DNA from 2 places in the Streptomyces rubellus genome. Region 2 is predicted to be linked to the other one. Evidence: predicted binding sites of a transcription regulator. Region 2 holds the regulator's gene; the other holds the start of a gene.
What was found. Region 2 encodes HspR, which represses chaperone genes until heat shock. Its sites were predicted from a motif close to TTGAGNNNNNNNNNCTCAA; they were not measured.
Positions count from the first base shown of each region.

Region 1 (15,313 bases), on a different contig from region 2:
CTGCTGGTCTTCGACGGCTGGGAGGACGTGGAGGACGCCGCCAGACTGCTTCCCCGGGGCGGCTCCGGTCATGTCCTGGTCACCGCACGCAGCCACGGCTGGCGCGAGGTGATGGACATGCTGGAGGTCCCGGTCTTCGGCCGGGCGGAGTCCACCGGCTATCTGCTGCGCCGGGCCCCGCACATCTCCGCCGAGGAGGCCGACGAGGTCGCCGCCGAGTTCGAGGACATGCCGATCCAGCTCGCGCACGCCGCCGCCTGGCTCGGCGAGTCGCACATGCGGGTGCCCGAGTACCTGCGCCGGGTGCGCTCGGGCGAGCTGAGTCCGCTGGACCAGGCGGCCGGGCCCGGGGAGTACCCGAGGCACCTGCTCACCTCCTGGTCGATGGTGCTCAACAGGCTGCGCCAGCGGGATCCCAGGGCGCTGGAACTGCTCATGCTCTGCACCTCCTTCACGGCCGGCCGGATCCCGCTGGGGCTGGTCCGCTCCCTGCCCGCGAGCCATCTGCCGGAGCGGCTGAGATGGATCGCCACCGATCTGCCCGGCTGGTCACGGGCCCTGGAGGCCCTGGCCGACTACTCCATCCTCGTCAGGGGCGAGCGCAGCCTTCCCGCCTCCGCCGCCGAGGCCCCGGGCCGGCAGCAGGAGTCCGTCCACATGCACGGCATGGTGCACAGCATCGTCAGCCGGCTCACCGCCGGGGACGACCTCGGCGCCTACCGCGAGGTGGTGCGGCGGGTACTCGCCGAGGCCGACCCGGCCGACCCGGCGGACAGCAGGCAGTGGCCGCGCTACGCCGAGCTGCTGCCGCACCTGGACCACGCCGGGGTCCTGGAGAGCACCGAGCCCCGGCTCCAGGGCCTGGTGCTCAACTGCCTGCTGTACTGCCTCAACAGCGGCGAGTACCTCGTAGGCATCGAACTGGCCGAGCGCATCCGCGAACGCTGGTCCCGGCTGCTGGCCCCGGAAGCACAGCCGATGTTCGAGCTGACGACCTGGCAGACCACCATCCTGCGCGCCCACGGACGCTTCCAGGAGGCGTACGAGCTCGACCGGCGGGCGCTGGAGCGGCTGCGGGCGGCGGAGCACCCGGACGAGGTGACGCTGATGCGCACCACCAACAGCCTCGCCTCCGACCACCGCTTCCTGGGACGCTACGCGGAGGCGCTGCAACTCCAGCGGGAGGCAGTGGACATGGCCCGCCGACTGCTCGGCCCGCAGGAGTGGACCACGCTCCGCAACCGGCACCACCTGGGTGCGTCGCTGCGGCTGAGCGGCCGGTACCACGAGGCGTACGAGGCCGACCGGGAGACTCTGGCCCAGTGCGAGGCCGTCCTGCGGGCCCGGCACACCACCACCCTGCACTCCGGCACCGCCTGCGCCCGGGACCTGCGGCTGATGGGCCACTACCAGGAGGCGCTGGCCCGCCAGGAGCACGTGCTGCGCCTGCATGTGCAGGTGCTGGGGGAACAGCATCCGCAGACGCTGTGGGCCCGGCACAACCACATCCTCTGCCTGCGCCGGGCTGGCACCGATCAGCACGACATCGGGGCGATGCTGGCCGCCCTGCTGGAGCAGCGCGAGCGGGTCTCGGGCCGGAACCACTACAACACCCTCGCCCTGCTCACCGACTACGGGAACTACCTGCGGGAGCACGGGGACCTGTCCGAGGCGCACGACCTGATCGGCGAGGCCGAGGACGGCTACCGCGCGCTGGTCGGCCGGGCCCATCCGGTGCCCACCGCCATGCAGTCCAACGCCGGCCTGGTCATGCAGGCCGAGGGCGACCGGTCCGGAGCGCTCAACCTGTTCGAGCAGGCGCTGATCGGACTGCGCACCCTGCTCGGCGACGACCACCCCGTGACGCTGGGCTGCGCGCTGAACACCACCGGGGGACGGAGCTTCACCGGCCGACTGCACGGGGCCGCGGAGCTCGGCAGGGACACCCTGGGGCGTGCCCGCCGGGTGATGGGCGAGGACCACCCGCTCACCCTCTCCTGCATGGTCGCGCTCGCCTGGGACCTGCGTTCACTGGGAGAGCGGGAGGAGGCGAGCAGGGTCGAGGAGGAAGCCCTCCACCGGCTGACCCGCACCCTGGGCGCGCAGCACCCCCACACGCTCTCCGCCCGGCAGCGGAGACGGCCGTACTGGGACTACGAGCCCTTCCTGGGCTGAGCCCCCGCGCCCCGGCACCCCCGGCCCCGGGCGCACCCGCACCCGGGAGACGCGGCGGGGCCCGCCGTACGGAATCCGTACGGCGGGCCCCGCCGCGTGCGGCGTCGGTGCCGGGCACCGGGCGTCGCTCAGAGGTCGAAGACCTCCTCGACGAGCTGCCGCTGCTCGGCCTGGTGGCGCTTGGCCGAGCCGACCGCCGGCGACGAGGACGACGGGCGCGAGACCCGGCGCAGCCGCCGCTCGGTGCTCGGGGTGCCGGAGCCGATGAACAGGTCGAGGTGGTCGACCAGGTTGAGCGCGATGAACGGCCACGCGCCCTGGTTCGCCGGCTCCTCCTGGGCCCACACGATCGTGGAGGCGTTGCCGTAGCGGGCGACCTCGGCCTGGATCTCCTTGCTGGGCAGCGGGTACAGCCGCTCCAGCCGGATGATCGCGGTGTCGGTGGCGTTCCGCTTCTCGCGCTCCGCGGCGAGGTCGTAGTAGACCTTGCCGGAGCAGAAGACGACCTTGGTCACCCGGGCCGGGTCGGCCGCGGTGTCGCCGATCACCGGCTGGAAGCGGCCGGCGGTGAACTCCGCCGCCTTCGAGGTCGCCGCCTTCAGCCGCAGCATCGACTTCGGAGTGAAGACGACCAGCGGCTTGTGGTGCGGGTTGTGGACCTGCCAGCGCAGCAGGTGGAAGTAGTTCGACGGCAGGGTCGGCATCGCGACCGTCATGCTGTTCTGCGCGCACAGCTGGAGGAAGCGCTCGATCCGGGCCGAGGAGTGGTCCGGGCCCTGGCCCTCGTAGCCGTGCGGCAGCAGCAGCGTGACGCCGGAGGTCTGGCCCCACTTCTGCTCGGCCGAGGAGATGAACTCGTCGACCACCGTCTGGGCGCCGTTGACGAAGTCGCCGAACTGCGCCTCCCACATCACCAGCGCCTCGGGACGGGCCAGCGAGTAGCCGTACTCGAAGCCCATCGCCGCGAACTCGCTCAGCAGCGAGTCGTAGACGTTGAAGCGGGCCTGGTCCTCGGACAGGTACAGCAGCGGGGTGTAGTCCTCGCCGGTGTCCCGGTCCACCAGGACGGCGTGCCGCTGGCCGAAGGTGCCGCGGCGGGAGTCCTGGCCGGCCAGCCGGACGGGGGTGCCCTCCATCAGCAGCGAGCCGATGGCCAGCGTCTCGCCCATCGCCCAGTCGATCCGGTCCTCGTCCACCATCGCCGCGCGGCGCTGGAGCTGCGGCATCAGCCGCGGGTGGACGGTGATGCGCTCGGGGATGTTCACCTGGGACTCGGCGATCCGCTTGAGGACCTCCGCGCTGACCCCGGTCTCCACCGCGACCGGGAACTCCGCCTGCGGGGCGGGCACCTCGGCCGGCGCCGGGGCGGCGGTGGCGTCGCGGACCTCGGTGAAGACCTTCTCCAGCTGTCCCTGGAAGTCCTGGAGCGCCTGCTCGGCCTCCTCCAGGGTGATGTCGCCCCGGCCGATCAGCGACTCGGTGTAGAGCTTGCGCACCGAGCGCTTCTTGTCGATCAGGTTGTACATCACCGGCTGGGTGAAGTTCGGGTTGTCGGCCTCGTTGTGCCCGCGGCGGCGGTAGCAGACGAGGTCGATCACCACGTCCTTGTTGAACGCCTGGCGGAACTCGAAGGCCAGCCGCGCCACCCGGACGCAGGCCTCCGGGTCGTCGCCGTTGACGTGGAAGACCGGCGCCTCGATCATCCGCGCCACGTCGGTGGCGTACATCGAGGAGCGCGCCGACTCGGGCGGCGCGGTGAAACCGACCTGGTTGTTGATGACCACGTGCACGGTGCCGCCGGTGCGGTAGCCGCGCAGCTGCGACATGTTCAGCGTCTCGGCCACCACGCCCTGCCCGGCGAAGGCCGCGTCGCCGTGGAGCTGGACGGGCAGGACGGTGAAGTCGGTGCCGCCCTTGCCGATGATGTCCTGCTTGGCGCGGGCCACGCCCTCCACCACCGGGTCCACGGCCTCCAGGTGGGAGGGGTTGGCGGTGAGCGAGACCTTGATCTGCTCACCGTCCAGGCCGGTGAAGGTGCCCTCGGCGCCCAGGTGGTACTTCACGTCGCCGGAGCCGTGCATCGACTTCGGGTCGAGGTTGCCCTCGAACTCGCGGAAGATCTGGGCGTAGGACTTGCCGACGATGTTGGCCAGCACGTTGAGGCGGCCGCGGTGGGCCATGCCGACGACCACCTCGTCCAGCCGGGCCTCGGCCGCGGCGTCCAGCACCGCGTCCAGCAGCGGGATGACGGACTCGCCGCCCTCCAGCGAGAACCGCTTCTGGCCGACGTACTTGGTCTGCAGGAAGACCTCGAACGCCTCGGCGGCGTTGAGCCGGCGCAGGATGCGCAGCTGCTCGTCGCGCTCCAGCGAGGAGTGCGAGCGCTCGACGCGGTCCTGGATCCACTTGCGCTGCTTGGGGTCCTGGATGTGCATGTACTCGATGCCGGTGGTGCGGCAGTACGAGTCGCGCAGCACGCCCAGGATCTCGCGCAGCCGCATCACCGACTTGCCCGCGAAGCCGCCGACCGCGAACTCGCGCTCCAGGTCCCACAGGGTGAGCCCGTGCTCGGTGATGTCCAGGTCCGGGTGCTTGCGCTGCTTGTACTCCAGCGGGTCGGTGTCGGCCATGACGTGACCGCGCACCCGGTAGGAGTGGATCAGGTCGAAGACGCGGGCGGCCTTGGTGACGTCGTCGTCGTGGCTGACGTCGATGTCCTTGAGCCAGCGGACCGGCTCGTAGGGGATGCGCAGCGCCTCGAAGATGTCGTCGTAGAAGTTCTCCTCGCCGAGCAGCAGCTGGTGGATGATCCGCAGGAACTCGCCGGAGGCGGCGCCCTGGATCACCCGGTGGTCGTAGGTGCTGGTCAGCGTCATGACCTTGGAGATGCCCAGCTTGTTCAGGGTGTCCTGGGAGGTGCCCTGGAACTCGGCCGGGTACTCCATGGCGCCCACGCCCAGGATCACGCCCTGGCCGGGCATGAGCCGCGGCACCGAGTGGACGGTGCCGATGCCGCCGGGGTTGGTCAGCGAGGCGGTGACGCCGCTGAAGTCCTCCATCGTCAGCTTGCCCGCGCGGGCCCGGCGGACGATGTCCTCGTAGGCCTGCCAGAACTCGAAGAAGGTGAGCGTCTCGGCCTTCTTGATGCCGGCCACCACGAGCTGGCGGTCGCCGTTGGGCTTGACCAGGTCGATGGCCAGGCCGAGGTTGACGTGGTCGGGCTTGACCAGCGTCGGCTTGCCGTCCCGCTCGGTGTACGAGTGGTTCATCGACGGCATCGCCTTGAGCGCCTTCACCATGGCGTAGCCGATCAGGTGCGTGAAGGACACCTTGCCGCCGCGGGCGCGCTTGAGGTGGTTGTTGATGACGATGCGGTTGTCGACGAGCAGCTTCACCGGGACCGCGCGCACCGAGGTGGCCGTCGGCAGTTCCAGCGAGGCGTTCATGTTCCGGGCGACCGCGGCGGCCGGGCCGCGCAGCGGCACGTACTCCGGTCCGTCCTCCCGGGCCTCCGGCTCCGCCGTCGCCGGTCCGGCCTTCTTCGGCTCCGTCTTCTCGGCCTTCTCGGCCTGCCCGGTCTTCTTCGGCTCGGCCTTCGCCGACGCGGGCGGCGCGGGGGCCTTCGCCGCGGGCTGCTCGGCGGCCTTCCCGACGGGGGCCGCGGCCTGCGGCTGCCGGGGCTGCTGGGGCTGAGTCTGCTGCTGGGCCCGGGCGGGCGCCTGGGGCGCCCCGGGCTCGGCGGTCGGCTTCGACGCGGTGGGGGCCGCCGCTCCCGCGGCGGCCTGCCCGGGCTTGTAGTCGGCGAAGAAGTCCCACCAGGCCCGGTCGACCGAGTTCGGGTCCTGGAGGTACTGCTGGTAGATCTCGTCGACGAGCCACTCGTTGGGACCGAAGCCGGCGGGTCCGGTTCCCTGTCCGTCCTTCTCGGGGGTCGGGGTCCCTCCCTGCCGGGGGCTGGGGGAGCTCGAAGTCTTGGGGGCCTGTGGCGACACGGCGGCAACCGCCCTCTTCCGCTTACCTGTATGGGTGGACAGCAGAAATAAAGGCTACGCTCCCTGAGCCGTTCGGTGCAGTCGGCAGGCGGTTGGCGTCGCCTAAGTCACATCCGGGGACCTGTTTCGGTGTTTTCCTCAGCGGGAAACACACTCGGTTCGACCGGATTCGGCAAGAGCGGGCCGAGGAGCCGGCCCGCGGCGGCCGGCTCCCTCGCCCGTCGGTTCTCCGCAACCCTGCCGAAAACCCTACGCCGCCTCCGTGTCGGACGCGCGGCCGGGAAGGGTGACGAGGATCCGGCAGCCGCGCGGCGACTCGGCCACCCTGATCCGCCCGCCGTGCAGGTCCACCGCCCAGCGCGCGATGGCCAGGCCCAGCCCGGTGCCGCCGTCGCCGCTCTTGGCCGCGGCGGAGCGGCCGAAGCGCTCGAAGACCCGCTCGCGGTCCGCCTCCGGGATGCCCGGCCCCTCGTCCAGCACCTCCAGCCGGAGGCTCAGCGGGGCCTGGCCGGAGCGCGCCCGCACGGTCACCCGGCCGTACGGCGGGCTGTGCTTGACGGCGTTGTCGATCAGGTTGGCGACCACCTGGTGAAGCCGCTCGGTGTCGGCGTACGCGGCCAGTTCGGGTGGCTGGACGTCCAGGTGCAGGTGGACGTCGGTGCGGGAGTGCCCCTCGCCCTTGGTCATGTTGGCCTCCTTGAGCACTCCCGACAGGTACGGCCACACCTTGAAGCGCCGGGTGCGCAGCGGCACCACGCCGTTGTCGAGCCGGGACAGGTCCAGCAGGTGCTCCACCAGGTTCCCCAGCCGCTCGGTCTGCTTGAGCGCGGTGTCCATGGTCGCCGGGTCGGCGTCGGAGACCCCGTCCACCACGTTCTCCAGCACCGCGCGCAGTGCCGCGATGGGGGTGCGCAGTTCGTGGGAGACGTTGGCGACCAGCTCCTTGCGGTGCCGGTCGGCGGCCTCCAGGTCGGCGGCCATGCGGTTGAAGGTGTCGGCGAGTTCGCCCAGTTCGTCCCGGCGCTCGACACGGACCCGCCGGGTGTAGTCCCCGCGCGCCATGGCGCGGGCGGCGTCCGTCATCTCGTCCAGCGGCGCGGCCAGCCCGTGCGCCACGAACTGGGTGACCAGCAGCGAGGCGATCGCCGCGAGCAGGGCGATCACCCGCAGCTCTATGGAGGAGTGGAGCGCGATGATGGTCAGCAGCGTGGTGATGGCCACGGTGGCGATCACCAGGGCGCCCAGGGCGGCCTTGACCGAGCGGTTGGGGTCCAGCGGGCGCAGGCCCTCCCAGCAGCGCTCCCACAGGGACCGCAGGCGTTCCCGGCCACCCCGGCCCCGCCGGCCCCCCTGGTCGTTCCGGCGGTCCGCGGGTCTCATGCCCAGTCGGAGGCGGGCGCGGGTGCCTCCAGCGCGTAGCCGACGCCGTGCACCGTGCGTATCCGCTCCGCGCCGATCTTGCGGCGCAGCGCCTTGATGTGGCTGTCCACCGTGCGGGTGCCCGAGGCGTCCGCCCAGTCCCACACCTCGGCCAGGAGCTGCTCGCGGGAGAGCACCGCGCGCGGCGAGTTGGCCAGGCAGACCAGCAGGTCGAACTCGGTCGGGGTGAGGTGCACGTCCTTGCCGCCCACCCGCACCCGGCGCTGGGCGTGGTCGATCTCCAGCTCGCCCAGCCGCAGGGTGCCCGAGCGCGGCGCGGCCGCGGCGATCGTGGCCCGCTCCACGCGGCGCAGCAGTACGTGGACCCGGGCGACCAGCTCCCGCATGGAGAAGGGCTTGGTCATGTAGTCGTCGGCGCCGACCCCGAGACCGACCAGCATGTCGGTCTCGTCGTCCCGGGCGGTGAGCATCAGCACCGGCAACGGCCGCTGGGCCTGCACCCGGCGGCAGACCTCCAGACCGTCGAAACCCGGCAGCATCACGTCCAGGACCAGCAGGTCGGGCTGCCACACCTCGGCCGTCTCCACCGCCGCCGGGCCGTCACCCGCCGTTCTGACCTGGAAGCCCTCGGCACGCAGCCGGGCGGCGACCGCCTCGGTGATCGTCGGGTCGTCCTCCACGACCAGGACCCGGCGCTGGGCGCCCGGGGTGGCCGCGGCGGCGCCGCCGTGGGTCTGCGTCGTGTTCCTGTGGTCCATCACGCCTCGCGTCCCGGTGCTCGGTTTCTTGCAGCAGCGTAAAGAAATGGTGAGCGGTGCGCCACGCCGGTCGGACGGCGGGGCGGACCGCGTCCGGGGCGCCCCGGACGGCGGGGACCGTCCACGGGGCCCGCGGCGGCGCGGCCCGCCGCGGGCGGTGCCTCCCCGGCAGCCGTACGGTCCGCCCGGCCCTTCCTGCCCTTCCGGTCCCTCCGCCCTTTCCCGTCCGTACCGCCCGTCCGGTTCGGCCGGGGCCGCCCGGAACACGGGGCCGCCCGGAACGCCTGCCGGAGGTGTCCACCGGAGAGCGGTCCTCGGTGGCGGTCCGGAACCGTCCGCCGTGCCGCCGGGGCCCGGTTCCCCTCGGGCCCGGTGCGGCGCTCCGGCCTCGTACGGGGGAGAGCACGGGGCCATCCTGCCGGTCACCGGTGGTGCCGTGCGGGGTGTTCGCGACGGACGGCGGGCGCTCTATCGCTCACAGCGAACACGGGTCGGGGAACACCCGCCCACCGTCCGGGCATTGAACAGGCATTGAGTCGTTCAAGCTCAACTTGCCTGCCTAGGGAGAGATCATGGCTCTGTCGCCCACCAAGCTCACCCTGCCCGTGCTGCCGCTCGACAACGAGGTGGTGCTGCCCGGGATGGTGGTGCCGCTGGACCTGTCGGACTCCGAGGTGCGGGCCGCGGTGGAGGCCGCCCAGTCCGCCGCCCGGTCCGCCCCCGGGGAGGCCGGTGCCGCCGGGGAGGACGGGAGAACGGGGGTAACGCCGAAGCCGCGCGTACTGCTGGTGCCGCGGGTCGACGGCGGCTACGCGGGCATCGGCGTGCTCGGTCTGGTGGAGCAGGTGGGCCGGCTGGCCGACGGCGATCCGGGCGCCCTGATCCGCGCCGTGCACCGGGTGCGCATCGGAGCCGGCACCACCGGCCCCGGCGCGGCGCTGTGGGTGGAGGGCACGGAGATCGACGAGGCCGGTGAGCCTGGTGCCCCCGGTTCCGGGGCCGCCGGGACCACCGCCCCCGGAGCGGTCGCCGAACTGGTCAGGGAGTACAAGGCCCTGGCGACCAGCTGGCTGCGCAAGCGCGGCGCCTGGCAGGTCGTCGACCGCGTCCAGCAGATCGACGACGCCGGGCAGCTCGCCGACAACTCCGGCTACAGCCCCTTCCTCACCGTCGCGCAGCGCGTGCGGCTGCTGGAGACCGCCGACCCGGTCGAGCGGCTCAGGCTGGCGACCGGCTGGCTGCGCGAGCACCTCGCCGAGCAGGAGGTCGCCGAGGCGATCGCCAAGGACGTCCAGGAGGGCGTGGACAAGCAGCAGCGCGAGTTCCTGCTCCGCCGCCAGCTGGAGGCCGTCCGCAGGGAACTGGCCGAGCTGGGCGGCGGGTCCGGCGAGGAGGGCGACGACTACCGGGCCCGGGTGGAGGCGGCCGACCTCCCCGAGAGGGTCCGCGAGGCCGCGCTGAAGGAGGCCGACCGGCTGGAGCGCACCTCCGAGCAGAGCCCCGAGAGCGGCTGGATCCGCACCTGGCTGGACACCGTCCTGGAACTGCCGTGGAACGAGCGGACCGAGGACGCCTACGACATCCCCGGCGCCCGCGCCGTCCTGGACGCCGACCACTCCGGCCTGGCCGAGGTCAAGGACCGCATCATCGAGTACCTGGCCGTCCGCAGGCGCCGCGCCGGACGCGGCCTCGCGCCGGTGGCCGGGGAGGGCGGCGGGACCGGGGGCGGACGCCGGGCGGGCGGCGCGGTGCTCGCCCTGGTCGGCCCGCCCGGTGTCGGCAAGACCTCGCTGGGCCGCTCGGTGGCGAAGGCGATGGGCCGGAAGTTCGCACGGGTGGCGCTCGGCGGCATCCGCGACGAGGCGGAGATCCGCGGCCACCGGCGCACCTACGTCGGCGCGCTGCCGGGCCGGATCGTCCGGGCGGTGAAGGAGGCCGGCTCGATGAACCCGGTGATCCTCCTGGACGAGATCGACAAGGTGGGCAGCGACTTCCGGGGCGACCCGGCCGCCGCCCTGCTGGAGGTGCTGGACCCGGCGCAGAACCACACCTTCCGGGACCACTACCTGGAGGTCGAACTCGACCTGTCCGACGTGGTCTTCCTGGCCACGGCCAACGTCCTGGAGGCCATTCCGCAGCCGCTGCTGGACCGCATGGAGCTGGTGCGGCTGGACGGCTACACCGAGGACGAGAAGGTCGTCATCGCCCGCGACCACCTGCTGCCCCGGCAGCTGGACCGCGCCGGGCTGGCCGCCGGCGAGGTGACTGTCGGGGAGGACGCGCTGCGCAGGCTGGCCGGGGAGTACACCCGCGAGGCGGGCGTACGCGACCTGGAGCGGCACATCGCCCGGCTGCTGCGCGGGATCGCCACCCGGCACGAGCTGGGCGAGGGCGAACTGCCGTACACCGTCGCCGCGGACGGGCTGCGCGAGCTGATCGGCCGCCCGCACCACGTGCCGGAGTCCGCCCAGGACCCGGCCGAGCGGCGCACCGCCGTACCGGGCGTGGCCACCGGACTGGCGGTCACCGGCACCGGCGGCGACGTGCTGTACGTCGAGGCGTCGCTGGCCGATCCGGAGACGGGCGGGGCCGGACTGACCCTGACCGGGCAGCTGGGCGACGTGATGAAGGAGTCCGCGCACATCGCCCTGTCCTACCTGCGCTCGCGCGGCGCCGAGCTGGAGCTGCCGGTCGGCGACCTGAAGGAACGCGGCGTCCATCTGCACGTCCCGGCGGGCGCGGTGCCCAAGGACGGCCCGAGCGCGGGGATCACCATGACGACCGCGCTGGCCTCGCTGCTGTCGGGCCGTCAGGTCCGCCCGGACGTGGCGATGACCGGCGAGGTCTCGCTGACCGGCCGGGTGCTGCCGGTCGGCGGGGTGAAGCAGAAGCTGCTGGCGGCGCACCGGGCGGGGATCACCACGGTGATCATCCCCAGGCGCAACGAGCCGGACCTGGACGACGTGCCGGAGGAGGTGCTGCGGAAGCTGGACGTGCGGCCGGTCTCCGACGTGCGCCGGGTGCTGGAGCTGGCGCTGACCCCGGCGGAGGCGGAACTCCCGGTCGCGGCCTGACCCCACCGGTCCCGCCCGGCTCCCCGCTCCCGCTCCCGCCCCCATCGGGCGCGGGGGCGGGGAGGTGGCCGCGGCGACCGCCGTCGGCCCGGTACGAGCCCCGCCCTGCCCGGTCCGGCCCTGCCCCGCTCCGGATCGGGGCCGGGTGCCGCCTGCCGGTCCGGAACGGCCCGTCCCGCGGCGAGCGGCGTACCGCCGGAGGCGTGGGCGGTCCGTTCGCGAGGCCGTTCTCCGTCCCCGGAGGCTCCTGCAGCCGGAGCAGTCCGCCCGGCGGGCGGTGCCGTCCGTCCGGGGTGCGTGCCCGGAGTTCCGCCCGGGCCGCGCCCCGGGCGCCATGGGCGGCGCCGGCAGGTCAGAACTCCACCAGCACCGCCGTCGCGTCGTCATGGGCCTTCCCGCGCGGGAAGGCCGTGCCGTCCCGGTCGCCGGTCTCGGCGGCGCGGACCCGGGCGATCAGCGCCTCCGGCCCCTCCTCGCGGAGCAGAGCCAGCAGTCCGGCCCAGTCGCCGAGACGGAAGACCTCCGCCCAGCGGGTGGCGCCGTCGCTCAGCGCGGCGAGGGCCCGCACCCGGTCCCGGGGGGTGCTGCCGGTGACCGCGCGGGCGGTCACCGCGGGGTCGGCCGCCGCGGTGAAGAAGCCGTCCGCGGTGTTGCGCAGGCCCTCCAGATAGGCGGCCCGGTCCGCCGCGGGCAGCGTCCGCGCGGTGCGCCGCAGGACGTCCAGCCGGGCGTCGAGCACGGGGGTCACCGTGCCGTCCACGTCCTCGACCAGCAGCGCGGAGTCGGAGAGCACCAGATGCTCGACGGTCTCCTCGTCCCAGCGCGCCAGCACCACGGTTGCCTGCGGAGTGCGGGAGTGAGAAAGGTCACACGCCGGTCCATGGGCCTCGGCGGTCCGTGAGACGGCGGCCGACAGGCACTCCGGCAGTGTCATATCCCGCCGTGAACCGGACAGTTCGAGCAGTGCGCCGCCGAGACGGGCCACGTACCACGGCACGCCGTGCGCGCAGCCGGTGTCCGCCGGCGGAGGGGTCACCCCGTCCAGGACCACCAGCGTGCCGCCCCGCCCCGCCGCAGGTAGGGCTACCGACGCGTAGTCCTCGTTGGGGCGGCGCGGGCTGCCCGGCTCGCTCGCCATCTCGATCCGCATGCGCGCCAGTCTGCCGGAGGGGCGGGGAGGAGTGCGGCACTGGGTGCCCGGCGGCGGCACCCTGCCGGGATTTCGCCGGACTTCCGCCGGAATGCGGCGCCATTGGAGAGCTGAGCGGCGAATCCTGCCAAAACCGCGCCCCCATTTCCAACCCCCGTCCGGTGTGTGTCCGGACCGTTGTACGGACCGGAGTTGTTCCGCAACTCCATCGTGATGTTCACTCCTCCGAGTGGTCCGGCACGGGAAACCTCTCCCGCCCTCGACGGCAGCGCCGGAACGGCCGGCCGCCGAGGGCGGACGCGGCCGGAGGGGGACGGGACGGTGGAACGCCGAGGAGCACGGTCCCGTGCCGCACACGATGGACTGTCGTGTCCCGGGCGAGTCCGGGACACGGGACGAGAATGCGAGTGCGGGTGGGGAAGAAGCGACTCCGGCGCGGCCGGCAGAACGACGAGAGCGCCACGAACTCCGCGGCTCCGGTGACTCACCCGGCCGACACGGTGACCGTGTCCGGGCGCCGGGCGCGGGTGCGCAACAGGCTGCTCGTCTCCGTCACGCTGTGCGCCGTCGCGGTGCTCGCCGCGGGCGCGCCCGGGGTGGCCACCGCCTCCCGGGACCTGGCGGACTCCCAGCGTCTGGTCGACCGGGCCGAACTGGGCCGGCGGGCGGTCTCGCTGAGCCACGCGCTGGCCGACGAGCGCACCGAGGCCGTCCGCCTCGCCGCCGAGGACGGCGCGGCCGGTCCGGACGGCACGGACGAGGCGGACGGCGCGGACGGCGCCGGCGGCGAGGGACTCCCCGAGGCGGAGCGCGCCCGGGTGGACAGCCGGATCAGGGAACTGCGCGCCGACGCGCCCGCCGACATCCGGCGGCTGCTCGACGAACTTCCCGCCATCCGCCGGCAGGCCCTGTCCGGAGAGGACGGCGCCGTCGCGGTGTACGACTCGTACTCCGAGCTCATCCGGGCCCTGGGCAACGTCACCGCCGCCACCGCCCGGGCCCTGCCCGGCCGGGCCGAGAACGCCGCGGCCGACGCGCTGCCCGACCTCGGCCGCGCCGTCGAACTGGCCGCCGGCGCCCGCGGACTGCTGGTGGCCGCGCTCGACGCCGGGAACGGAGGGAACGCCGAGCGGGAGCTGGCCGAGGCGGGCCAGCTGGCCCGGCTGCGCGAGCAGGCCGCTCTCGCCGACTTCGACCAGACGGCGCCCGCCGCCACCCGCGACACCTACGCCAGCACCGTCACCGGCACCGACGTCACCCAGGCCGAGCGCCAGCTGGCCCGGCTCACCGACCGGCCCCGGCTGAGCGACGGGGACCGGGCGCTGAACGCCGACCGGGTGGCGGCGGCGCTGACCGCCCGGGTGGACCGGATGCGCGGCGTGGAGGCCTCGCTGGCCGTCAGCGAGGTCAAGCGGCTGGAGCGGCTGCGGGACGACGACCTCACCGCGCTGGAGCTGCGCGTCGCCCTGCTCGGCGTCTGCCTGCTGCTCGCGCTCGGCGTCAGTGTGCAGGCCGCCCGGTCGATGACCCGGCCGCTGGCCGTCCTGCGGCGCGGCAGCGAGCGGGTGGCCGCCGACCCGGTGGGTCAGGAGCCGGTGGCCTACAAGGGGCGGGACGACGAGTTCGCCGAGGTCGTACGCGCCGTCAACCGGCTGCGGGCCACCGCCGCCGCGCTGCACGAGCGCGCGGTACGTGCCGAGGCGGCGGCCGGCCAGGAGCCCCGTGACACCCAGGACGCCCCGGCGGCCGGGGCGCCGGAGGCCGCGGCCACCACCGGGGCCGCGGCCACCGCGAGAACAGCGGGCACGACCGGCACCGCGGACACTACGGGCCCGGCCGGCACGCCCGCCGCCCCCGTCGCGGACCGGCCCGCCGGCGGCGCCCCGGGCGCCTCCGCCCAGCTCGCGCTGCGCACCCTGGGCCTGGTGGAGCGGCAGCTCGCCATCATCGAGGGCCTGGAGCACGAGGAGAAGGAGCCGGACCGGCTCGCCGTCCTCTTCAGGCTCGACCACCTCGCCACCCGGATGCGGCGCAACAACGAGAACCTGCTGCTGCTGACCGGGACCGAGCACACCACCGGCCAGGTGGAGCCGGTGCCGCTGCTGGACGTGCTGCGCGCCGCCGTGAGCGAGATCGAGCGCTACGAGCGGGTGGAACTGGCCGCGCTGCCCCCGCACGCCCAGGTCTCCGGCCCCGCCGCCGACGACATCAGCCACCTGGTCGCCGAACTCCTGGACAACGCCACCGCGTTCTCGGCCCCCGACGCCGAGGTGCGGCTGTCGGGCTGGATGCTGGAGAACGGCGAGGTCATGCTCTCCGTCCAGGACGAGGGCATCGGCATGACCGCCGAGCGGATGGCCGAGCTGAACGCCCTGCTCGGCGAGTGCGGCGCGCGGGGGCCGGACGCCCCGGCCCGGAAACCCGCCGCGGTTCCGGGGGAGAACGGCGCGCTCGGCATGGGTCTGTACGTGGTGGCGCACCTCGCGGCGCGGCACGGCATACGGGTGCAACTGCGCGAGCAGAAGCAGGGCGGGGTCGCCGCGGTCGTCGTCCTGCCGCGCGCCCTGCTGCCGGACCGTCCGATGCCGGGCCACGCCGCGGGCGGGAGATCCGGGCGTGCCGGGACCGCCGGAAACACAGCCGCGGGCCAGGCGCCCGCCCTGCCGGGCTCGGAGGCCGAGGCCAACGGCAACGCGCTGCCGCCCCGCGCGGCCCGGGTGCGGCCCGCGCCGACGGCACCGGACGCCGACGGCGGCGGTGTGACGGCCGCCCCCGGGGAGACCG
Region 1 is NZ_JAZDCX010000003.1:239,803-255,115, reverse strand. It holds gene fxsT (FxSxx-COOH system tetratricopeptide repeat protein) at 1-2,175, shown strand, start outside; gene V1L54_RS05175 (multifunctional oxoglutarate decarboxylase/oxoglutarate dehydrogenase thiamine pyrophosphate-binding subunit/dihydrolipoyllysine-residue succinyltransferase subunit) at 2,304-6,167, opposite strand; gene V1L54_RS05170 (sensor histidine kinase) at 6,417-7,547, opposite strand; gene V1L54_RS05165 (response regulator transcription factor) at 7,544-8,305, opposite strand; gene lon (endopeptidase La) at 8,878-11,379, shown strand; gene V1L54_RS05155 (hypothetical protein) at 11,732-12,529, opposite strand; gene V1L54_RS05150 (sensor histidine kinase) at 12,943-15,313, shown strand, end outside.
Region 1: lon (endopeptidase La) is a predicted target of HspR. The motif match lies at 8,837-8,855, and genes of this name have one in related genera.

Region 2 (15,313 bases):
GCGTGGTCCACCTCCTCGGCGCTGCGCCCGATCATCGTCCGGCGGGCGTGGGCGGCCTCGGCGGCGTGCCGGGGCTCCGCGTCGAGATCGTCGAGATCGTCGACGTCACCGATACCGTCGACGCCGTCGAGGTCATCGACGTCGTCGGCCTCGACGAGGTCCTCCGGGCCGTCACCGGAGCCGGCGGCGAGGTCGTCGCCGATTCCGCCGCCGAACTCCTCATCACCCGTCGGCTCCGGGGCCGGCGGGGGGATCTCGACTTCGAGGACCCCTTTCCCCGCGCCGTCCTCCGCACCTTCCCCGGGCCGTTCGTCTTCCGGCTCCTCCGGATCCTCCGGCTCTCCGGCACGGGTGGCGGCCCGGTCCCGGGCCTCGGCGGAGGCGGGGGTCTCGGGGGCGGGGATGCCGGGGATCACCGGCTCGTTGTCGTCGGGTTCACCGATCCCGCCGGGCGCGGCCGCGGTGCCGGCGGCGCCCGCCGCCGTACCCGGACCGATCGGGTCGGCGGCCAGACCGGCCGCCAGTTCGCCGCCGAAACGGTCCAGCAGACGGCGGCCCGCCGTGTGCCGCTGCCGCTCCTCGAACTCCGTGATCCGGCCCTCACCGCGCAGTTCCGCCGTGCAGACGAGCACCGTGCCCTCGCCGTCGTCGGCCGGGCGTGTCGCCGCCGTCAGGGCCAGCTCCACCGAGCCCTCGCCCCGGGCCTCACCGCCCTCGGCCCGGACCGTGTACGTCCCGCCGCCGTCTCCATCGCCGTCTCCGCCGCCGTCCTCCCGGGCCAGCCGCAGGCTTCCCCGGTAGGTGATGCTGGAGCTGCCGATCCGCACCTTCAGCCGCCCCCGGAGGACCACTTCGCCCCCGGGGCCCGCCTCCGCGGTGTCGGGCTGGAACCCGGACACGCAGCGTGCGACGCGTTCCGGCTCGGCGAGCGCCGCCCGGACGGCTTCGGCGGCGAACGGCACGTACACCTCATGCTCCATGAGGCGGAGCCTACCCAGTACCCCCGGCACCAGTACCCGGTCCGCACCGGCATCGGCATGCCGCGCGCCGCTCCGGCGAGCCGCCGCCGGGCACCCGGCGAGGCGCCTCACGCCCGGTAGCGCGGGTGCATCAGGGTGGAGGGCGGCAGTCCGGTGACGCGGTCGCGCGCCGCGCGTCCGGCGGCACGTGCCAGGTCCGCCCGGTCGACGGCGTGCGGGCCGGGGCCCCCGGGGGCGAGGCCGAGCGGTGGCCGTACGCCGCGTGCCGCCAGGACGAACCCCCAGTGGCCGGACCGCGTGCCGTCCTTCCGCTCCCGCCACCGCGTACGTTCGGGGCCGGTGGCGAAGCCGGAGGCCCGCCCGTCCACCACATAGGGCGTGGTGCGCAGCCCCGCGGCCCGCACCGTGCTCTCCACCGTCCAGTAGGCGTGCGACCGGCCGCCGGCCGGCCCCGCGTGCACCGCCAGCCGGCCCGGGGCGGTGAGCACCCGGCCCGCCAGCCCGAAGAACTCCTGGGAGTACAGCCGGGCGGTGGCCGGGATGCCGGGGTCGGGCAGATCGGAGACCACCACGTCGTACGGCCGCCGTCCGGAGTGCGGCCAGGCGCGCAGCCAGTCGAAGGCGTCGGCGGTCTCGACCCGCACCCGCGGGTCGTCGAAGGCCCGCCGGTTGAGGCGGCTGAGCACCGGGTCGGTGCGGCCCAGCCGGATGACACCGGGGTCGATCTCCACCACCGTCACCGAGGTCACGCCCGGGTGGCGCAGCACCTCGCGCAGCGCGAGGCCGTCGCCGCCGCCCAGGACCAGCACGCGGTCGCGCGGGCCGGCCGCCATCGCCGGATGGACCAGCGACTCGTGGTAGCGCCGCTCGTCCTCGCCGCACACCCGCAGCCGGCCGTCGAGGAACATCCCGAACGCGGACGGTCCGTCCCGGCCGTGCCGGTCGCTCCCGGTGAGCACGATCTCCTGGACACCGGTGCTCAGCGCCACCCGCACCTCCCCGCCGTACACCGCCCGCCGCGCGGCCGCCGTGAAGGGCTCGACGACGGTGGTGGCGGTCACCAGCACCGCCACCACCAGGACGTTGGCGGTCAGCAGGACGCGGCGGACCCGGCGGGAGAGGTCGTCGTGGAACAGCCACAGCACCAGTGCGCCGCCCGCGACGGCGTTCACCGTCCCGACCACCAGCGCCCCCGAGAGCTGGCCCAGCAAGGGCAGCAGCAGGAAGGGGAAGGCGAGCCCGCCGACGAGGGCGCCCACGTAGTCCGCGGCGAAGAGGTCGGCGACCGCCCCGCCCGCGTCCTGCTTCCGGATCCGCTGGATGAGCGTCATCAGCAGCGGCATCTCGGCGCCGATGAGCACGCCGATCACCAGCGAGAAGCCGATCACCAGGAACCCGGCCCCGCCGAACCAGGCGAAGCACGCGTACAGCACCATCACCGAGGAGCCGCCGACCAGCGCCAGCACCGCCTCGACCAGCGCGAACCCGGCCGCCGCCCGGTTGCGCAGCCGTTTGGCCAGGAGCGACCCCAGCCCCATGGCGAAGACCATCACCGACAGCACCACGGAGGTCTGGGTCACGGAGTCGCCCGCCAGGTAGGAGCCGATGGCGACGAGTTCGAGCTCGTAGACGAGCCCGCAGGCGGCGCACACGAAGACCGCGGCGAGAACGAGGAACCGGCCGACTCCGGCCGGCACGGGCAGCCGCGCCGGAGTGTGCTCCGGCGCGGAGGTCGGCGAACCCGTGGGGACGGAAGCGGTCGTTTCGATCACGTCAAGAACGCTACGGGACCCTTTCCGCGGGATTCGTCACTCACACGGGTCAATGGGTCGCGCGGGAGGCCGGTACAGCGCTTCACCTGATCGCACGCGCCGCACGCACGGCGCACACGGCGCATGCCGGATGTCCGGGGTGGGAGCGGGCCTACACCCCCACCCGCTCCGGTTCCCGCACCCGCGTCCCGACCCTGGTGTGCGTCACGACGAGCCGCCCCTCCTGCGGGTAGGAGTGCCAGGTCCGCCAGTGCACCTGGCCGCCGAGCCGCTGCACCAGCATGGCGGTGAAGGCGTGCGGATCGCCGGGGAAGATCCCGGCCAGGCCGTGGGGGTGGTCCGCGACCAGCGCGAGCAGCTCCTGGGCACGTCCCGCGAAGGAGCCGCCGGGGAGCGTCTCGACGCGCGCCGCGAACGCGTACTCCCAGTCGTCGACCCGCTTGGAGACCCCCAGCGGCAGCGGCGTCCGGCTGCCGGGGATGCACGCCACGGTCTCCGAGCAGGTGGTGCCGTCCGTGTCCTGGAGCAGCACCTGGTGCGAGGCGCCGAGCAGCCTCAGCTGTACCCGGGCGCGGGGTAGTTCGAGGTCCAGCTCCGCCAGGGCGGGCAGGGGCTCGCGCCCCAGCGCCCAGGCGAGGTCGCCGGCTCGGGTGTCGGTGTACGAGGTCTTGAGAGTGGTGAGCATCGATCGGCTCCGCAAGCACGCAGTGAGAGTGGGCCGGCCCCTCGGACGGTCCAGGAGGGACCGGAGGGTGTCGTCCTGACGCCGGCTCGTGCCCACGTGGGGCCCGTTACACAGTCACCGAACCATGGAACGCCCACCGCCTACAGGGTTTTTACTGGGCTTCGTCGGGTTTCCATACCAAAGGGGACCTGTCAGTTCAGATGTTCTCCCCGTTGTTCTGCAACCGCTGTACGGGTGAACGGCGTCAGGCGCCGCCCCCGCAGCCGCCTCCCCCACCGCAGCCGCCACCGCCACCGCCGCTGCCGCCGCCGTCGCAGGACGACGAGCCGCCGCCGTCGTGGCCGGAGCCGCCGTCCGCGGCGACCAGCCCGCCCCAGACGTAGCCCCCCGAACCGCCGCCCGTCGTCCGGCGCCGCCGCCGTCCCACGATCCTGACCGCCACGGCGACCACGGCAAGGACCAGGACCAGCGTGATGATGAGACCCGTCATGGTGCTCCCCCTCCTCTTTCTCGCTTCTCCGCGTCTCCGCGCCCCCTCCGCACCCCCGTGCGGGCTCACGTTCACGATGCCCGGTGGCCGCGCGGGCCAAAGCGGAGTTGAGGAAGTCCAGAGGTTCGGCGGAGGATGGCCGCCATGACCGCCACCGGACGCCCGCTGCTCAACCGCCGCCTGGCCGAGTTCGGCACCACCGTCTTCGCCGAGATGTCGGCGCTGGCCGTGGCGACCGGCGCGATCAACCTCGGCCAGGGCTTCCCCGACACCGACGGCCCCGAGGAGGTCCGCGAGGCGGCCGTACGGGCGCTGCGCGACGGCCGCGGCAACCAGTACCCGCCCGGCCCGGGCGTCCCCGAACTGCGCGCGGCCGTCGCGGAGCACCAGCGGCGCTTCCACGGCCTGTCGTACGACCCGGACACCGAGGTCCTGGTCACCGCCGGGGCCACCGAGGCGATCGCCGCGGCGCTGCTGGCCCTGGTGGAGCCGGGCGACGAGGTGATCGCCCTGGAGCCGTACTACGACTCCTACGCCGCGTGCGTCGCCATGGCGGGCGGCACCCGGGTGCCGGTCACCCTGCGCCCGGACCACGGCGGCGACCGGCCCGCGTACCGCCTGGACCTGGACGAGCTGCGGGACGCCGTCACCCCCCGCACCCGGCTGCTCCTCCTCAACACCCCGCACAACCCCACCGGCACCGTCCTCACCCGCGCCGAGCTGACCGCCGTCGCCGAGCTGGCGGTGGAGCGGGACCTGCTGGTGGTCACCGACGAGGTGTACGAGCACCTGGTCTACGAGGGCGAGCACCTCCCCATCGCCTCCCTGCCGGGGATGCGGGAGCGCACTGTGACGATCTCCAGCGCCGGCAAGACGTTCTCCTTCACCGGCTGGAAGGTCGGCTGGGTGACGGCCGTCCCGGAGCTGGTGACGGCGGTGCGGTCGGCCAAGCAGTACCTGACCTACGTCTCGGCGGGTCCCTTCCAGTACGCCGTCGCCGAGGCGCTCGCCCTGCCGGACGCCTACTACCGCGGGCTGCGCGAGGACCTGCGCGCCAAGCGGGACCTGCTGGTCGCGGGGCTCGCGGCGACGGGCCTCACCGTCCACCGGCCGGCGGGCACGTACTTCGTCACCACCGACATCCGGCCGCTGGGCGAGAGCGACGGGATGGCCTTCTGCCGTTCGCTGCCGGAGCGCTGCGGGGTGGTGGCGGTGCCCAATGTCGTCTTCTACGACCGCGCGGCGGAGGGGGCGCACTTCGTGCGCTTCGCGTTCTGCAAGCGCGAGGCCGTTCTCGAGGAGGCGGTACGGCGCCTGGAGGAAGGCCTGCGGGGCGGGGCCGTCTGACACCGGCGGGCCGGCGGCCACCGGGCCCGTCCGCCGCACCCACGCCACGCGTACGCCGTACGGCGTACGCGTGGCCCGGGAGCGGATCTCCGGCCCTGCCGCGGCGCCGACGGGCCCCGTCGACGGCCCGGAGGACGGGCGACCGGTCGAGGCCGGACACCCCGGTCCGACGGGCCCGGGAGCTGTCCGTCGCGCGCCGGGCGGCCACCGGCCCCGGGCGCGGACGCGCGCCGGCCCCGGGCGCGGCCGTACCGGTCCGCGCCCGGGGCCGGGCGTGCCACGGGGTGCTGCGGGCCGAGGAGGGTCAGTCCTCGCCGCCGTCGGACTCCACGTCCTTGGCCAGACCGAGCTGCTCGACGAGCCAGCGGTCGAACTCGACCGAGGCGCGCACCCAGCTCACCGTGCTGGAGACGAAGTGCTCCAGGGAGACGCCGACGCCGATCAGCATCTGCGCCTCGCCGATCAGCCGGACCGTGCCGTCGTCGTGCGTGTGGCTGTAGACCTTCGGCCACAGCGTGCGGCGGTTCCAGTCGTCGAGCAGCTCCAGCAGGCGGGTCTTGTCCTCGATGGAGTGCGGACGGTCGTAGAACGTCCGGACGGAGAAGATCTGCTGCTCCTTCTCGCCCCGGAACATGAAGTAGGTGCGGAACTCCTCCCACGGCGCCGCGAGGTCACCCTCGTCGTCGACGACGTACTTGAGCTCCATCTGGTCCAGGAGCTGCTTGACCAGGTCCTGGTCGGGGATGACCGGCCCGGTGGGCCCGGTCGGCTGCTGCTCGGGCTGCTGGCCCCCGAAGTTCGGAATCGAGGACGGGTCGATGCTCACCGTGGATTTCCCTTCATACGATTCCTGCCATCCTCCCTCACCCCGGGCGGGTCATGGCAAGCCAGGACCGCCGGTACTGGAACGGCGGGCCGGTACGACGGGTCCGTACGGGGGAGGATCGCGGTGGCTGCGAGGGAGGTACGCGGTGACGGAAGCGGGGAGATCCGCGCACGGGAGGCGGCCGCACGCCGTGGTGCGGGCGCTGTCGGCCCTGCCGCTGCTGTGCGCGGCGGCGGCCTGCACGGCCGCCTGCGGCGGAGACGACGACAGCGGCGACGGCCGGCCCGGCGTCCGCTCGCCGATCGGCTGCGCCGAGGCGATGGACTTCGCCGGCGGCACCCTGCCCGAGGGGGCCACCGACCAGGACTGCTCGACGGAGTCCGGGATCGACACCATGGTGCGCGGCACCTTCCGGATGCCGGGCGCGGACGCGGGACCGTGGCTGGAGCGCGCCTTCCCCGACGCGCTGCCCGTCCCGGAGGCCGTCCCGTGCGATGCCGACCGGTGTGTGGAGACCGACAGGCCGGGCGGCGAGGCCCATGTCGTGCGGGTCTCCGTGACGGATGAGGGCGGGGGCACCGCCCTCATCCGCCTGGAGGCGTTCACCAGGTGAGCGCCGGGGCGCCGGGGCTCCCGGGACTGGGAGCCCCCGCACCCCGGCGGGCCGGTCACCGCACCGGCGCGACGGTCAGGCCCGCCTCCTCCAGCCCGACGTCCACCCGGACGGTGTCGCCGTCGCGGACGTCACCCGCCAGGATCGCGCGGGCGAGCTGGTCGCCGATGGCCGTCTGGACCAGGCGGCGCAGCGGGCGGGCGCCGTAGGCCGGGTCGTTGCCCTCGACCGCCAGCCAGTCCAGCGCGGCGTCGGTGACGTCCAGGACGAGCCGCCGGTCGGCCAGCCGCCGGGAGAGGGCGTCGATCTGGAGCCGGGCGATGCGGCGCAGCTCCTCGCCGCTGAGCGCGGTGAAGATCACCAGGTCGTCCAGCCGGTTGAGGAACTCGGGCCGGAAGGAGGAGCGGACGGTCGCCATGACCTTCTCCCGCTTCTCCTCCTCCTTGGCGAGCGGGTCCATCAGGAACTGGCTGCCGAGGTTGGAGGTCAGGACGAGGATGGCGTTGCGGAAGTCCACCGTCCGGCCCTGCCCGTCGGTGAGCCGTCCGTCGTCGAGCACCTGGAGCAGGATGTCGAAGACCTCGTGGTGGGCCTTCTCCACCTCGTCCAGCAGCACGACGCTGTACGGGCGCCGCCGTACCGCCTCGGTGAGCTGGCCGCCCTCCTCGTAGCCGACGTAGCCGGGGGGCGCGCCGACCAGCCGGGCGACCGAGTGCTTCTCGCTGTACTCGCTCATGTCGATGCGGACCATGGCCCGCTCGTCGTCGAAGAGGAAGTCGGCGAGCGCCTTGGCCAGCTCGGTCTTGCCGACGCCGGTGGGGCCGAGGAACAGGAACGAGCCGGTGGGCCGGTCCGGGTCGGCGATCCCGGCCCGGGAGCGGCGCACCGCGTCGGAGACGGCGCGGACGGCCTCGCGCTGGCCGATCAGCCGCCGGCCCAGCTCCTCCTCCATGCGGAGCAGCTTCTGCGTCTCGCCCTCCAGCAGCCGTCCGGCGGGGATGCCGGTCCAGGCGGCGACGACGTCGGCGATGTCGTCCGAGCCGACCTCCTCCTTGACCATGGTGTGCCGGTCCCCCTGCGTGGCGGCCTCCTGCTCGGCGGCCGAGGCCTCCGCCAGTTCCCGCTCCAGGGCGGGGATCTCGCCGTAGAGCAGCTGGGAGGCGGTCTCGAAGTCGCCGTCGCGCTGGGCGCGCTCGGCCCGGCCGCGGGTCTCGTCGAGCCGCTCCTTCAGCTCGCCGACGCGGTTGAGGCCCTGCTTCTCCTTCTCCCAGCGGGCGGTCAGACCGCGCAGTTCCTCCTCGCGGTCGGCCAGCTCGCGGCGGAGCCGCTCCAGCCGGTCGCGGGAGGCGGCGTCGCTCTCGCCGGCCAGTGCCAGCTCCTCCATCTTCAGCCGGTCCACGGCGCGCTGGAGCTCGTCGATCTCCACGGGCGAGGAGTCGATCTCCATGCGGAGCCGGGAGGCCGCCTCGTCCACCAGGTCGATGGCCTTGTCCGGCAGGAAGCGGGAGGTGATGTAGCGGTCGGACAGCGCGGCGGCGGCCACCAGCGCGCCGTCGGCGATCTGCACCTTGTGGTGGGCCTCGTAGCGCCCCTTGAGGCCGCGGAGGATGGCGACGGTGTCCTCGACGGTGGGCTCGGCGACCAGCACCTGCTGGAAGCGGCGCTCCAGGGCCGGGTCCTTCTCGATCCGCTCGCGGTACTCGTCCAGCGTGGTGGCGCCGACCATGCGCAGCTCGCCGCGGGCCAGCATCGGCTTGAGCATGTTGCCCGCGTCCATCGCGGAGTCGCCGCCGGCGCCCGCGCCGACGACGGTGTGCAGCTCGTCGATGAAGGTGACGATCCGCCCGTCGCTGGACCTGATCTCGGCCAGGACGGCCTTGAGCCGCTCCTCGAACTCGCCGCGGTACTTGGCGCCGGCGACCATCGCGCCCAGGTCGAGGGCGACCAGCCGCTTGTTCTTCAGCGACTCGGGGACGTCGCCCTTGACGATGCGCTGGGCCAGGCCCTCCACGACGGCGGTCTTGCCGACGCCGGGCTCGCCGATGAGCACCGGGTTGTTCTTGGTGCGCCGGGAGAGGACCTGCACCACCCGGCGGATCTCCTGGTCGCGGCCGATGACCGGGTCGAGGCGGCCCTCGCGGGCGGCGGCGGTCAGGTCGGTGCCGAACTTCTCCAGCGCCTTGTAGGTGCCCTCCGGGTCGGGGGTGGTGACGCGCTGCCCGCCGCGGGCGCGCTCGAAGGCGTCCTGCAGCTTCTTCGCCGTGGCGCCCTGCCGGTCGAGCAGCGTGCCCGTCCGGCCGCCCCGGGCGGCCAGCGCGATCAGCAGGTGCTCGGTGGAGACGTAGGCGTCGCCGAGCTCCTTGGCGCGCTGCGCGGCGTCGGCGAGGACGGACAGCAGTTCGCGGTCCGGCTGGGGCTTGGCGACGGTGGAGCCCTGCACACTGGGCAGCGCGGCCAGCAGGCGCTCGGTCTCGGAGCGCAGCGCCGCCTGGTCGGCGTCGACGGCGGCGAGCAGATCCTGGATGTTCTCGTTGTCCTGGCCCTCCAGCAGGGCCAGCAGCAGATGGGCCGGGGTGATGTCGGGGTGCCCGCCGGTGAGGGCGCGGTTGTTGGCCGCGCTGATCGCGTCCCGGCTCCTGTTCGTCAGCTCGGCGTCCACGGGTACGTGCTCCTCCTCTGTCGCCACAACTCTGCACTGAACAACATGCAGTAAGTTGAGTCTATGCCACTCAAGACCGGAACGGGAGGGCGGACGGCAGGGTTTCCGCCGTCCGGCCCCTGGTTCCCGGGGCCGCTCCCGTGCGGCCGGCCCACTCCCGATCAGTTCCACCGGTTTCCGCACGGCCCGGGCGGGAGAAAACGCTCACGTACGGACCGGAACGTTCTGCATCGTGCACACACGCCCCTCTCACACACCGGACACCTTCTCCTCGCCATGGTCACGTCCCCGGGGTCTGCCCCTACGCTGTTTGTTCCGGGGACCTTTCCGGAACGCTCCGGCCGCTGTTCGCCGCGGTGCTCACCCACCCGGTGGACTCCACCGCGGCCCATCACACAGCGGGGGGACGAGTTGTGGGTACGAACGCGATGTCCGTGCTGGGGATCTCCGCCGAGGAGGAGGAGACCTACCGGCACTTCCTGCGGCACCCCGGCACCCCGGCCGACGACATCCACCTGCGCATCCACACCGACCAGGACACCGCCCGGCGCTGTCTGGACCGGCTGCTGGAGCTGGGCCTGCTCAGACACGAGCCCGACTCCGGCAGCATCGTCCCCGCCGATCCGGAGACCGCCGTCACCCGGCTGACGGACCTGCGGCTGCGCGAGCTGTACGAGGAGCTCCAGCAGGTCACCCGGTCCCGGCACATCGTCGACGCGCTGCTGGCCGAGCAGGGGCCCCGGGCCGCCGCCCAGCAGGGCGTGGAGCAGCTCGGGGACCTGCGGCGGATCCGCAGCCGCATCGACGACCTGGCCTTCTTCGCCCGGGACGAGATCCTCTCCGTCGAGCCGTACACCGAGCTGTCCCCCGCCAACATCGACCACGCCCGGCCGCTGGACATGCGCTGCCTGCGCCGGGGGGTGCGCATCCGCAGCGTCGTGCTGCGCAAGGCCCTCGACCACCGGCCCACCCGGGACTACCTGCGGGAGCTGGTCTCCCACGGTGCCGAGGTACGGGTCGCCGAGGACGTCTCGGAGCGCATCCTGGTCTACGACCGCCGCACCGCCCTGGTGCCCCTGGACCCGGCCGACACCTCGCGCGGCGCGCTGCTGGCCCACGAGAGCGGGCTCGTCGCCAACATCATCGCGCTGTTCGACAAGATCTGGGACCAGGCCGAGGACCTGCTGTCCGTGGTGGGCGAGGCCGGCCGGGACCGGGAGGAGTACGTGCCGAGCGGGGTCGAGCGGCGCGTGCTCGACCTGATGGTCTCCGTCGGCAAGGACGAGGTCGGCGCCCGCGAGCTGGGCGTGTCGGTGCGCACCTACCGGCGCCACGTGGCCGATCTGATGCGCGTCCTGGGCGCCGCCAGCCGGGCGCAGGCCGCCCTGCTCGCCCGGGAGCGCGGCTGGATCTGACCCGGGTCCGGGTCCGGCCGGTCCCGGGCCCGGACAGGCGGGGCGCGGACGGACGAAGCGGGGGCACGCACGGGGCGGAGACAGCGACGAGCCGCCGCCCACCCGGGGGGTGGCGGGCGACGGCTCGTACGGCGGGTCCGGCCAGGGACCCGCCCGCCGGCCCCGGTGAAGCAGGGGCCCGTGGGGGGAGGGAAAGGGCTTGTAGGGGTTCGCGGGAGGTGGCCGGATCACCCCTCCGCGTGCCAGCCGCGCAGCGCCCGGTCCGCCAGCACCCGGTGGACGGTGCCGCGTATCGCGGCATGGCCTCCGGTGCCCTCCAGGCGGATCAGCAGCCGCACCCGGTCCTGCTCCACCCGCGGGGCACAGGACCAGTGCGACGGGAGCAGGCCCAGCAGCCGTACCGCGGTGGTCGCCGCGCCGGGGGCCGTGGTGTCGTCCCGCACGGCGACGACCTCGACGTACTCCCCGGCGTACTCGCGGGTCTGCTCGGATCGGTTGTCCACCGGGCCGCCTCCCGCAGGGAGTGGGGCGCCGCACCGGCCGTCACCAGCCCCCCGGTCGGCGGGACCGTGCGGACGTCCGGGTCGAACTCGGACGAGTGGTTGCCGGGCGGCGGACAGGTACTCCCGGATGCGCCGGTACTCCACCGACGCCTCACCGCGGCACCCCGGGGCCGGTTCCGGTCCGGGCGCGTCCGGCGCCGCGGCCGGCTGCGCGGTCGGTGTGATCGGCGTGGTCGGCGTGGTCGGCTGCAGGGTCACGGAGTCCTGTCCTTCCGCGGTGTTCAGCGGCCCGGTGAGCTGGAACCGCATCCCCTCACTGCCAGCCGTTCACCTGGTCGGTGAGGACCGCGTCCCCGCTCTCGGAGGCCGTGGCCGAGACCTGCTGGGAGAGGTGCTGCGGCGACGACGGGGGCACCTCGGGGGAGGACGCCGCCGCAGCACCGGCGGTTGCCGAGAAGGCGATCACGGATACTCCGGCGACCACAACACCGCGCAGCAGGCGGGTGGCGCTGCTGAGAGTTCCTGCCACTGGGCTGAAGATGTCGCGCACGTCCATGACTTCCCCATGTAATCGCTGGGTTTTCTTCCGGCACCGAAGAAGATGCCAGGGCTCGGGGAACGAGGGTAGGTGAAGCGCTGTCAGCATGCTGCACGGAGTGCCGCAGCTTCATGTCACCGTGTCCCCGCGGCGGCCGGTCCACCCGCCCGCCGCCGGCTCACCGGGAGGGCGCCGGTACGCGGCCCGCCGCCGCCAGCAGCCGCCGGGCCTCGGCGGGGAAGGGACGGCCGAGCACCCGCCCGCGGTCGTCGCCCACCGACACCACGGCGACGACCGTGCCGGACTGGCTGCGCGGGTCGTAGTCCCGCAGCCACGGCCCGCCGCTGGACCCCCGGGTCAGGTCGCAGGACTCCATCAGCAGCCCGCCGGTGTTCGGCGGCCGGGTGTCCCGCGTGGTCAGCAGGGTGGGGAAACCCGTGCAGTGGCCGAGCGTCTCGCCGTCGTACGGCCCGGTGGCCGGATAGCCCAGGGCCACGGTCCGTTCCCCGGGATCGACGGGGGCGAAGTCGAGCCGGTTGGCCCCGACGTGCTCCTGCAGGGTCCGCCCGTCCTTCTTCTCGACGGTCAGGAAGGCGTAGTCGTACGGCAGGGCCTCCGGCAGACGCCCGCGCCGCCAGTCGGGCGCCAGCTGCACGGACGTCACCTGCCAGCCGGAGCGCACCACGCTTCCGGTGCCGTGGCGGTGGTAGCCGGGGACGAACCAGGCGCGCTCCCAGCGGGGCTCACCGGGGTTGTGGACACAGTGCGCGGCGGTGACCACGACGCTGCCGTTGGGCGCGTCCACGACGGCACCGGAGCAGGTGAGCAGCCGGCCGCCGGGGTAGGTGCCGATGAGTTTCCCCACCGTCCGGACGGCGCCGTGCGGCCAGGGTGCCTGCACGGCGGACGCCGCGCGGCCGGCGGCGGGCGTGCCGGGGAGGGCGGGACCGGTCCGGGGACCGGCCGGCGGCGCGGCACCCAGCAGCGCCGCCGAGGTGGCGACGGTGACGACTGCGGCTATGACGGCACGTATCTTGTCCATGCCCTCACGCTGCGCCCGCCGGTATCGGCGGGCCATCCGCACACCGCCGTCCGGGTGCCGCGGCACACCCGGCCGGGTGACCCTCCGAACGGCCGCACGGGCGACCCCCGTCCGGGGGTACGCGGGGATCTGCGAAGGGGCCCGCGCGGGTCAGTCCGCGGCGCGGTGGGGCCGCCAGACCACCAGGGCGCTGGACTGCTGGACGTCCTGGTAGGGGACCAGGTCGCGGCGGTACGAGGCGTGCACCTGGGCCTCGCGCTGGCGCATGGCCACCGCCGCCCCCTCCAGGGCCTGCTGGAGCTCGACCACCTTCGACTGGAGCGCCGCGACCTGGTTCTCCAGTTCGATGATGCGCTTGATGCCCGCCAGGTTGATGCCCTCGTCCTGCGACAGCCGCTGCACCTGGCGCAGCAGCTGGATGTCCCGCGCCGAGTAGCGCCGGCCGCGGCCGGCGGTGCGGTCGGGCGAGACCAGACCGAGCCGGTCGTACTGCCGGAGCGTCTGCGGGTGCAGCCCGGAGAGCTGCGCGGCGACCGAGATGACGTAGACCGGCGAGTCGTCCGTCAGCTCGTACGGGTTGCCGCGCACGCGTCCCGGACCCTGGCCCTGTCGTCCCCGGCCGTAGCCGTCCATATCGGTCAGTCTCCCTTCGCGGCCTTGAACAGCGCCGCCCGCGGGTCCTCGCCCGCAGTGGCGTCACGGTAGGACTCCAGCAGATCCCGTGCCTTGTCGCTCAGCCCTTTCGGGACCGCCACCTCTATGGTGACCAACAAGTCGCCCCGGGTGCCATCCTTGCGCACCGCCCCTTTGCCGCGGGCGCGCATGGTCCGGCCGCCGGGCGTACCGGCCGGGAGTCTGAGCGTGACCGGCGGCCCGCCCAGCGTCGGCACCTTGATCTCGCCGCCGAGCGCGGCCTCCGGGAAGGTGACGGGCACGGTGACCGTCAGGTTGTCGCCCCGGCGGCCGAACACCGGATGCGGCTCGACGTGCACCACCACGTAGAGGTCTCCGTTGGGCCCGCCGCGCTCGCCCGGCGCGCCCTTGCCCCGCAGCCGGATGCGCTGGCCGTCGGCCACCCCGGCGGGGATGCGCACCTGCATCGTGCGGGAGCTGGTGGCCCGGCCGCTGCCCTTGCAGACCTCGCACGGGTCCTGGGCGATCAGGCCGCGCCCCTTGCAGTCCACACACGGGTCGGTGAGCGAGAAGCCGCCCCCGCCGCCGCGGCTGACCTGCCCGGTGCCCACGCAGGTGGGGCAGACCCGGGGGGTGCCGTGCTTGTCGCCGGTGCCCGAGCACGCCTTGCACGCCGCCGAGCTGGACATCCGCAGCGGGACCGTCGCCCCGTGCACCGCCTCGGTGAAGCTGAGCGTCACCTCGGACTCGATGTCCTGGCCGCGGCGCGGCTGGGTGCGGGTGCCCGTGCCGCCCCGGTTGAACAGCCCGCCGAGGACGTCGCCGAAACCGCCGCCGAAGCCGCCCGCGGCGCCGCCCCCGCCCTGCGGGGCCCCTCCGAAGAGGTCGTTCAGGTCGAAGTTGAAGCCGCCGGGGCCGCCCGCTCCCGGGCCGGGGCGGAAGCCGCCGGCGCCGAAGAGCGCGCGTGCCTCGTCGTACTCCTTGCGGCGCTTGGGGTCGCCCAGGACGTCATGCGCCTCGGAGACCTCCTTGAAGCGCTCCTCGGCCCTGGTGTCGCCCTTGTTGGCGTCCGGGTGGTACTCGCGGGCGAGCTTCCGGTACGCCTTCTTGATCTCCGCCTCGGTGGCGTCCTTCGGGACGCCGAGGACCTTGTAGTAGTCCTTCTCGACGAAGTCCTTCGTGCTCATCCCCGGCGTCCCTCCTCTCGGTCCTGCACCGCGTCAGCCCTGCTCCGGGCCACCGCTCTCCTCATCCGCCGCCGTGTCCGCCTGCCGTTCCCCGTCCGACTGCGCCGACTGCGCCGGCTGCGCGCCGGGCTGGGGCTCGGCGACCCCGACCCGGGCCGGCCGGATCGTGCGCTCGCCGATGCGATACCCGGGCTGCAGGATCTGCACGCACGTCGTCTCCGTCACATCGGGCGAGTACGAGTGCATCAGCGCCTCGTGCACCGTCGGGTCGAAGGGCTCGCCCTCCTTGCCGAACTGCTGCAGGCCCATCTTGGCCACCACGGTCTCCAGCGACTCGGCCACCGACTTGAAGCCGCCGACCAGTTCGCCGTGGTCCCGGGCGCGCCCGATGTCGTCGAGCACCGGCAGCAGCTCGGTGAGCGCGTTGGCGACCGCGATCTCCCGGACCGCGATCCGGTCCCGCTCGACCCGGCGGCGGTAGTTGGAGAACTCCGCCTGGAGCCGCTGCAGGTCCTGGGTGCGCTCGTGCAGCGCGGTACGGGTCTGGTCGAGCTGGGCTGTCAGTGCCACCACCGCGCTGTCGTCCGCCGTCCGGTCCTCCGGCCCCGCCTCCTCGGCGGGTC
Region 2 is NZ_JAZDCX010000017.1:132,797-148,109, forward strand. It holds gene V1L54_RS20475 (SRPBCC family protein) at 1-980, opposite strand, end outside; gene V1L54_RS20480 (polyamine aminopropyltransferase) at 1,088-2,752, opposite strand; gene V1L54_RS20485 (DUF2617 family protein) at 2,904-3,437, opposite strand; gene V1L54_RS20490 (hypothetical protein) at 3,682-3,927, opposite strand; gene V1L54_RS20495 (pyridoxal phosphate-dependent aminotransferase) at 4,063-5,274, shown strand; gene V1L54_RS20500 (YbjN domain-containing protein) at 5,579-6,100, opposite strand; gene V1L54_RS20505 (hypothetical protein) at 6,246-6,713, shown strand; gene clpB (ATP-dependent chaperone ClpB) at 6,769-9,372, opposite strand; gene V1L54_RS20515 (helix-turn-helix transcriptional regulator) at 9,801-10,787, shown strand; gene V1L54_RS20520 (hypothetical protein) at 11,015-11,290, opposite strand; gene V1L54_RS20525 (hypothetical protein) at 11,604-11,819, opposite strand; gene V1L54_RS20530 (trypsin-like serine peptidase) at 12,007-12,870, opposite strand; gene V1L54_RS20535 (heat shock protein transcriptional repressor HspR) at 13,021-13,503, opposite strand; gene dnaJ (molecular chaperone DnaJ) at 13,509-14,690, opposite strand; gene grpE (nucleotide exchange factor GrpE) at 14,724-15,313, opposite strand, start outside.